DNA from 2 places in the Psychrobacillus sp. NPDC096623 genome. Region 1 is predicted to be linked to the other one. Evidence: predicted binding sites of a transcription regulator. Region 1 holds the regulator's gene; the other holds the start of a gene.
The links. Region 1 encodes NrdR, which represses ribonucleotide reductase genes. Its sites were predicted from a motif close to AACACNATATATNGTGTT; they were not measured.

Region 1 (4,440 bases):
GTAACTGAGCAGACGCAGCTAGAAAGATTAATGGCACGGAATGGTTTTACGAACGAGGAAGCCAAATTACGTATTCAATCACAATTACCTTTATCAGTTAAAGAAGAAGGTGCGGATGCGGTTATTTATAACAATGGATCAATAGAAGAAACCGAACAACAATTGAAAAAAATATTAGGTATTTGGGAACAAGAAAACTAAAAATAAGTAATCATAATTTTGTTTAACATTGGGTGGTCGTGACGTTAGTCTCGACCACCCTTTTTTAAAAAATCGGTATTATAACGCAATAAATCTGTCCAAAGCATCTCAGAAATAATAGAAACAATTTTTGACTTTATTAAGTTTCCTGAGCACTACTGAAACAATTTAATATTTGTCTGAAAATAACGACTTTATTATTCTATCTTTTTGGGGCTACACAATAAAGAAAATGTGTTATACTAATTCAAGGTTAAAAAACAATAAGTATCACATAGTTACAGGAGGACTTTTCATATGGCAGTTTCAGTTGCAATTAATGGTTTTGGACGTATTGGGCGGATGGTATTTCGCCAATTAATAGCTCAAGAGGACATCAATGTGGTAGCGATTAATGCGAGGTACCCATTAGAAACATTGGCACATCTTATCAAATATGATTCTACACATGGTACTTTCACTGGAAATATTGAATTGGCCGATGATGCATTAATTGTAAATGGTCAGCGTGTACAAATTGTAGATGATAGAGATCCAGCCAATTTGCCTTGGAAAGCTATAAATGTGGATATTGTTATTGAATCCACAGGTAAATTCAACGACGGTGAAAAAGCCAAAGCACATATTGAAGCTGGTGCTAAAAAGGTAATTATTACTGCTCCTGCAAAAAACGAAGATGCAACAATTGTAATGGGAGTTAACGATGATAAATTAGATTCTTCGATTCACCATATTATTTCTAATGCTAGCTGTACTACAAACTGCTTAGCACCTGTCGTTAAAGTATTAAATGACACATTTGGCATTGAAAATGGGTTAATGACAACTGTTCATGCATATACAAACGATCAAAATAATTTAGACAATCCTCATAAAGATTTGAGACGTGCACGTGCCTGTGGCCAATCTATCATTCCAACTTCTACCGGAGCAGCAAAAGCACTTACTCTTGTACTGCCAGAGCTTGAAGAGAAGATTCATGGTATGGCATTACGTGTACCAACTCCGAATGTCTCTTTAGTTGATTTAGTTGTGGATTTACAAAAAAATGTTACTGTTGAAGAAGTAAACAAAGCTTTTGTCAAAGCATCTGAAGGCGCAATGCAAGGTATTTTGGGTATTACAATGGAACCGCTCGTTTCAATTGACTTTAACACTACAACCCTATCAACAACAGTAGATGGTTTAACTACTATGGTTATTGGAGACCGCAAAGTGAAAGTTCTTGCGTGGTACGATAATGAATGGGGTTACTCTGCAAGAGTAGTGGACCTTACTAAAAAAGTTGCGTCATCTCTATGATTATTCCATCCTCTTTCTAAGTATTTAGAAAGAGGATATATTATTTCTTGCATATTTAAATAAAACAACATATAATGAGAATCGTGTTACTTTACTTGTACACCGACTACTTAAAGGGTTAGGACCTCTTAGGACTAACTTTCCCCCGTGGTAGTCAACTTTGAGGTTAAAAATAAAACTTATCAAAGGGGGAAACGGACATTGGAAACAATGGGACGTCACATTATTGCAGAACTATGGGAGTGCGATTTCGACAAACTTAACGATATGCAATTTATCGAGCAAACATTTGTTGATGCTGCACTAAAATCTGGTGCAGAGGTCAGAGAAGTTGCATTTCACAAATTTGCACCACAAGGTGTAAGTGGAGTCGTTATTATTTCCGAATCGCATTTAACGATTCACAGCTTTCCAGAGCATGGTTATGCTAGCATTGATGTGTATACATGTGGTGATTTAGATCCATCAATCGCAGCTAACTATATAGCAGATGCTCTTAACGCTGGAACACGCGAAACGTTAGAAATGCCACGTGGTATGGGACCTGTTAAAAAGCCTGCATCACGAATGACAGTTCAAGCGTAATAGATTTATACCTGACTGAGTGAGCAGAGGAAGCGATTCCTCTGCTTTTTCGATTTTATAGAAGAATATTGTTATAATAGATACATAAAACTACCGTGAAGAATTAGGAGAGATCAATATGAGATGCCCAACTTGTCAATATAATGGCACAAAAGTTGTCGATTCTCGTCCTGTGGATGACAATAAGGCGATCAGAAGAAGAAGAGAATGCGAGGATTGTGGATTTCGTTTTACTACGTTTGAAAAAGTAGAAGAGACACCACTAATCGTTGTGAAAAAAGATGGCTCTCGTGAAGAGTTTAGTCGTGAAAAAGTGTTGCGGGGGCTTATTCGTGCTTGTGAGAAGAGACCGGTTGCACTAGAGGAACTTGAAAATATGGTGTTCTCTATTGAAAAAGAATTACGAAGAATGGGTAATGCAGAGGTAAAGTCAGAGGACGTTGGCGAGATTGTAATGGATAAGCTTGCGGAAGTAGATGAAGTAGCTTACGTACGATTTGCATCTGTTTACCGTCAGTTCAAAGACCTTAATGTATTCATCGATGAACTAAAAGAAATTTTAAAGAAAAATCCATCATTATAAACATTTTATATATATCAAAATCTAAAAGGAGCGTAGATGCAATTGTCGATGCTATATAAAGAGCTACAGCCAGCAGATTTGTATATGATTCGCTTACCATATTCTTTATCAGATTATGATCGGCAATTGTTGACTTTGTTTTATCAGCCGTTGGTGGGAGCAGAAAGTATAAGTTTGTATTTGACACTTTGGGCAGATGGAGAACATCAAAACAGTGAGCGATGGTCGCATTATCAACTGATGAATGTTCTTGGCATGCCAATCGGTAAAATTTTTCAAGGACGTCTTGCTCTCGAGGCAATTGGTCTGCTACGTACTTGGAAAAAAACAATGGATGAAGGAAGTATATTTCATTATGAGCTTGCAGCGCCATTAGATGCTGAATCATTCTTAAAGGATCCATTACTATCCATGTTTTTGCTAAACAAGGTAGGAGAAAATGCTTTTATACAATTGCGTAATCGCTTTGTCCAAAGCGCTAATTGGAATGAGGGCTTCACAGACGTCTCTAGAACTTTTGTCGATGTATTTAAACCATCTACTAAAATGAATAATACAGTATCTGTCGATGAAACTTTCGAATCAAAGGAAAGAAAATCTTCTGTCCCTTTTTATTACGATGAATTTGATTTTTCATTACTTCAAGAAGGTCTTTCAGAACAATTAGTGCCTAAATCAGCGATGAACATTGAAGCAAAAGAAGTAATTGCAAAACTCTCTTTCTTATATAACTTAAGTCCAGTGGAAATGCAAAAAGTAGTTATTTTAGCGTTAGATGATGATTTACATTTATCAGAAGCAAGATTAAAAAAAGCGTGCGCGGATTATTACAAACTAACGGTTTCGAAAGTGGCACCGGTAATTGAGAAAATTGAAAAGAAAGCTGTACCTATAGATACTACTCAACCTTTGACGAAGGAAGGGGAGCTAATCCACTATTTAGAAACAACTCCTCCAATAACCGTGTTAAAGGACATTGCAAACGGGAAAGAGCCGATTCTCGCCGATGTTCAGCTAGCTAATCATTTTGTAACTCATTTTAAAATGCCCATTGGGGTAGTCAATGTTTTACTGCAATATGTATTACTACGTACAGATATGAAACTCACAAAAAATTATGCAGAAAAAATTGCTTCTCACTGGATGCGTAAAGATGTCAAAACAGCAAAAGAAGCAATGGAACTTGCTAGAAACGAGCATGAGCAATACGTAAAATGGAAAAACGAAGGCTCTCCACAAAAATCGTATTCTAAAAAGCCAACACGGGAGGAAAAAGTGCCTGATTGGTTTTATAAGAAAGATGGAGAAGCGAAGAAATCCTCAGGTAATTCGACGAATGGTATTCAAAATATCGATGAGGAACGTCAAAAACTATTAGCAGAGCTAGGCATGCTAAAAAGGTAGGTGGAAGAAGTGGAACGTATAAATGAAACCTTAAGAAGAGTTGTGTCGCCCGAATTTACTACGAGATTAAATGATATGAAAAAAGAAGTTTTAGAAGATCAACAGGTACAGAGTTTTTTAGAGGAAAACGCATCACATATTAACAAGGAGATAGTCGATCGTAGCTTAAGTAAGCTATATGAATTTATATCACAGTCTCATAATTGTGAAGCCTGTCCAACACTAGATGAATGTAAGAATTATATGAAAGGGTATGAACCTAAACTAGTACTTGATCGAAACTTGATCGATAATGATTTTATTCGTTGTAAACGAGGTATTATTGAAGATGAGCGTAAGAAGGTTACTTCCATGATTGACAGTAT
Region 2 (4,440 bases), 260 kb from region 1:
AATAATCCATTTAACATAGACGTTGCTCCCTTTTAATACCGCAAAGTTTTTCGTATATCCTATAGGATTCCATTTAATGAAATGGAAAAAATCTAGAAATTTAAATAGAATGGTCGTTCCTAGTGCTGCAACGAGACTCGTACTAATCGATAATCCTTTCATGTTAATCTCCTTTTGTTTTCCCATAGTTTAAGCGAAAGCACGGGTTATTAAACCTGGAAGAACAAAATTAAAGCACAAGTGATAAAGACTTATCAGCTTGTGCTTTGAGAATTTATGAGATTATAGCCCACATTTTAGTTGGGCATTACAGTTGGTACATGTGTTACATCCACCCATTTCTTCTACAGTACCTTTACGACAAACCGGACATGTATTTCCAACCTCTGAACCAATTGTTACATTAGTTGAACGTAAATCTTGAATAGTATCTATCAATACGACATGTCTTTTTTCTATTTTTTCTTCTTTTGGATGATCTTCTAATGTATTTTCCTCAGCTTTTAACGTTAATACTTGTGAGTCACGACTTCCATCGACATACACAGTACCACCCTTAGCTCCACCACGATATAAACGCTCGTATACACCTTCTACTTGTTCTACCGTATATCCACGCGGTGCGTTGACCGTTTTGGAAATAGAACTATCAATCCAACGTTGAATGATACATTGCACATCCGCATGAGCTTCTGGAGCAAGTTCCATAGCAGTAACAAACCAGTTTGGAAGATTTTCTTCTTCAGCCGTTTCATTGCGTTCCAAATATTCTTGTACAATATCTGCTTTTACCTCGATGAATTTACCTAAACGCCCACTTCTATAATAAGTGAATGAATAATACGGTTCAAGTCCAGTAGAAACGCCAACCATTGTTCCAGTAGATCCTGTAGGTGCAACAGTTAACAAATGAGAATTTCGAATACCATTTTCTAAAATGGATTGCCGAATTTCTTCCGGCATTGATTCCATAAATCCAGTTTCCGTAAATGCTTTTCGTAAGCGGTTTGTTTCCTCTTCTGTTTCACCAGACAAGAATGGGAAGCTTCCACGCTCTACAGCAAGCTCTGCAGAGGTTTCATATGCAGCGATAGCAATTGTTTTAAAGATTTCATCTACTAGAACATTGCCTTCATCCGATCCATACTCTTTTTCACAATAGATGAGCAAATCAGCAAGACCCATAACGCCTAACCCTACACGTCTTTCCCCAAGTGCTTGTACTTTATTTTCTTCTAAGAAATATGGAGTCGCATCGATGACGTTATCTTGCATGCGTACACCAACACGAACCGTTTCTTTTAACGCTTCAAAATTAACTGTTTTTGATTCTTTGTTTGCAAATTGCGCTAAATTCACAGCAGCCAAGTTACATACTGAATAAGGTGCAAGTGGTTGTTCGCCACAAGGATTAGTTGCGACAACTTTTTGTCCGTATGCTGTAGCATTCGTTTTTTCATTTGCATTATCGATGAAGAAAACACCTGGTTCTGCTGAATAAGTAGCACAAATATTAATTAAATTCCAAAGCTCTTTCGCTTTTACAGTGCGGTAAGTACGAACTTCGTAGCCCATTCTTTCCCACTCACGTACATCGCCAATTTTATGCCAATTTTCATTGTAGAAATCCATCTCTTCTGGTGAATAAGCTTCCGTTGCAGGGAAACGCAATTCAAAGTCGCCGTCTTCCTCTACCGCCTTCATAAAATCATCTGTAAGCGTAACGGAGATGTTCGCACCAGTCAAAAACTCTGAATTATGAACTGAATAAGTTCCACCGTCACGTAATTTTGTTTCTGCATCACGAATTATTTCATTGCTAAATCCACCTAGACCAGGAATCGTTTTATAATTAATAATACCTTGATACATGGCTTCTTCTTGGATTGTAAGTGGTTTAAATTTAAGCTTGTCCTTCGCAAGTTGTTTAATTGTTTCATCATTTGTATTTTCAATTAAGAAACGCAAAATACGTGGGTTTTGCATTTTCGAAATAATAAATTCCGCAATATCAGGATGCCAGTCGGCCAGCATAATCATTTGTGCTCCACGTCTTGATCCACCTTGTTCGACAAGATGAGTCAGTTTTGCAATGTCATCTAGCCAGGAAACTGAACCAGATGATTTTCCGTTCACTCCACGAGCCAGCGTATTTCTTGGTCTAAGAGTCGAACCGTTTGTCCCAACTCCACCACCACGGCTCATGATTTCCATTACTTGCTTACGGTGGTCACTGATCCCTTCACGAGAATCTGCAACAAATGGCATTACGTAACAGTTGAAATATGTTACATCCGTGCCAGTTCCAGCACCGTATAATACTCGTCCTGCTGGGATGAATTTCAAAGAAACTAATTGTTGATAGAATTTCTCGAACCATTCTTCACGCTTTTCTTCTGTTTGTTCAACAGATGCAAGCCCAGTTGCATTTCTTTTGGCAATCTGCTCATAAAAAACTTCCAATGGTTTTTCGATAACGTTCAATGGTCGAGTGATAATGCCAGTCTCAATTTTTGCAGCGTCGTCAATCGCACTTCGATAATCTTCCTCGATTTGCACCTCGGCCGTTTTCGCATGTTCGTTGATTGAAACGATATAGCCTAAACCTCGTGCTGGGAATTTAGGATCTTCTTTCACCGTTAAAACGACAAAGTCTCCTGCTTTTAACGTTTTCTTTTCTGTATCTTTAAAGGAATAGCGATCAATCATCACAAGTCTCGACACACCTTTATGCGTAAGTGTCATATCTTGTGTGATCGGGTGAACTTGTGGGAATAATTGGATATCCCTATTTAGTGCTTCAACATTTAAAGTAAGTTTGGTTTCATTTTTAGTAGTTACCATTTACTCTTCCTCCTTTCTACAAATTGTGATTGACACAATATGTAGTGGTTTTATTAATAATACGACACAACATCTTGAAGGTAAAGCAAATAGATGAGGATTTTATAATTTAAGAACTAATGTCCTATTTTTCATTTTTACTATAAGACCTAATAACTTTTATTTTTTAAAATTCCATTCATCATTGGCATATCGTGTCGATTCTAGTTCTTTAATGTAATCTAGTTGTTGTTTCGTGAGTTTATATTCTACTAATTCAATCTCCAATGCATCTTCAAAACCTTTTTTAAACGCAGTTTTACATTCTTCTATCGAAATTGGTTTTGATATTATTTTGTTAATCGCAACAGCTTTTTGAGATAGGCTTCTTTTCACTCTTTTTCTTACCTCTTCAGAAGAAAATTTAAAAGTCTGGATTAATTTATCTTCGTCTAAGTCGAGTAAAATTGCACCATGTTGGAGAATAACGCCTTTTTGTCTTGTTTGAGCACTACCGGCAACTTTTTTTCCTTCTACTACTAGCTCATACCAGCTCGGTGTATCGAAACAAACTGCTGATTTCGGTTTTTTTAAATTTTCTTTTTGTTCGTCCGAATTCGGCACAGAAAAATAAGCATCTAAACCAAGGTTTTGAAAACCTAACAGTAATCCCTCACTAATCACTCGGTAAGCTTCTGTTACTGTAGCTGGCATGCTCGGATAGCTTTCTGTAACGATCACACTGTATGTAAGTTCATGTTCGTGAAGTACCCCTCTTCCTCCTGTAGGACGTCGAACAAAGCCAAGACCTAAACTTTTCACAGCTTCCATATCAATCTCTTTTTCCACGGATTGAAAATAACCAATAGATAATGTAGCTGGATTCCATTCGTAAAATCTAATCACAGGTGGAATAAGACCTTCACTATGCCAGTCTAGCAGTGCCTCATCCATCGCCATATTAAAGGATGGGGTACAGGGTCCAGAATTTATGAAGTACCATTTTGCTTTTTCCATCGAATCTCTCCCTTCACAACGAGTTTCATTTTATCAAATAGATTGAATTGTATCTAGCAATTCTTTTATAATGAATATGGAAACATAGAAAGGGGAAAGACCGTGTTAGAATTATTGTATTTTGTTATCGCTCTACTCGTTGTACTTTTAGTCTATGCTGGAATATCGGCATACCGTTTAAAGAAAACCGTTACTAATCTCACACAAGAACAATTTATCGAAGGCTATCGTAAAGCACAGCTGATCGATGTTCGTGAACCGAAAGAATTTGAAGGCGGACATATTTTGGGAGCAAGAAATATCCCTTCTTCTCAACTGCGCCAACGCTTCAAAGAAATTCGTCCAGACAAACCTGTCTATTTGTATTGCCAAAGTGGCGCAAGAAGTTCCCGTGCTGCGATGTTTTTAAAGAAAAAAGGATATACACAACTGCATCAGCTTAAAGGTGGCTTCAAAACTTGGACTGGTAAAGTTAAATCTAAGTAATACATAAGGTTCTTCTAATTAGAGGAACCTTTTTTCTTTCAGTCATACATTTTGGAGGGTTAAGATGCAAAAACAAATATTATTTTCCCATCAAGAAGATTTTAGAAAGTCTCA

Region 2: ACIQX2_RS09940 (vitamin B12-dependent ribonucleotide reductase) is a predicted target of NrdR. The motif match lies at 2,876-2,893, and genes of this name have one in related genera.

What each region holds. Positions count from the first base shown of each region.
Region 1 is NZ_JBIWER010000003.1:357,304-361,743, reverse strand. It holds gene coaE (dephospho-CoA kinase) at 1-201, shown strand, start outside; gene ACIQX2_RS11285 (glyceraldehyde-3-phosphate dehydrogenase) at 499-1,503, shown strand; gene speD (adenosylmethionine decarboxylase) at 1,705-2,088, shown strand; gene nrdR (transcriptional regulator NrdR) at 2,207-2,671, shown strand; gene ACIQX2_RS11270 (replication initiation and membrane attachment family protein) at 2,708-4,075, shown strand; gene dnaI (primosomal protein DnaI) at 4,085-4,440, shown strand, end outside.
Region 2 is NZ_JBIWER010000003.1:93,364-97,803, forward strand. It holds gene ACIQX2_RS09935 (hypothetical protein) at 1-162, opposite strand, end outside; gene ACIQX2_RS09940 (vitamin B12-dependent ribonucleotide reductase) at 283-2,844, opposite strand; gene ACIQX2_RS09945 (lipoate--protein ligase family protein) at 3,004-3,840, opposite strand; gene ACIQX2_RS09950 (rhodanese-like domain-containing protein) at 3,955-4,326, shown strand; gene ACIQX2_RS09955 (ATP-binding protein) at 4,391-4,440, shown strand, end outside.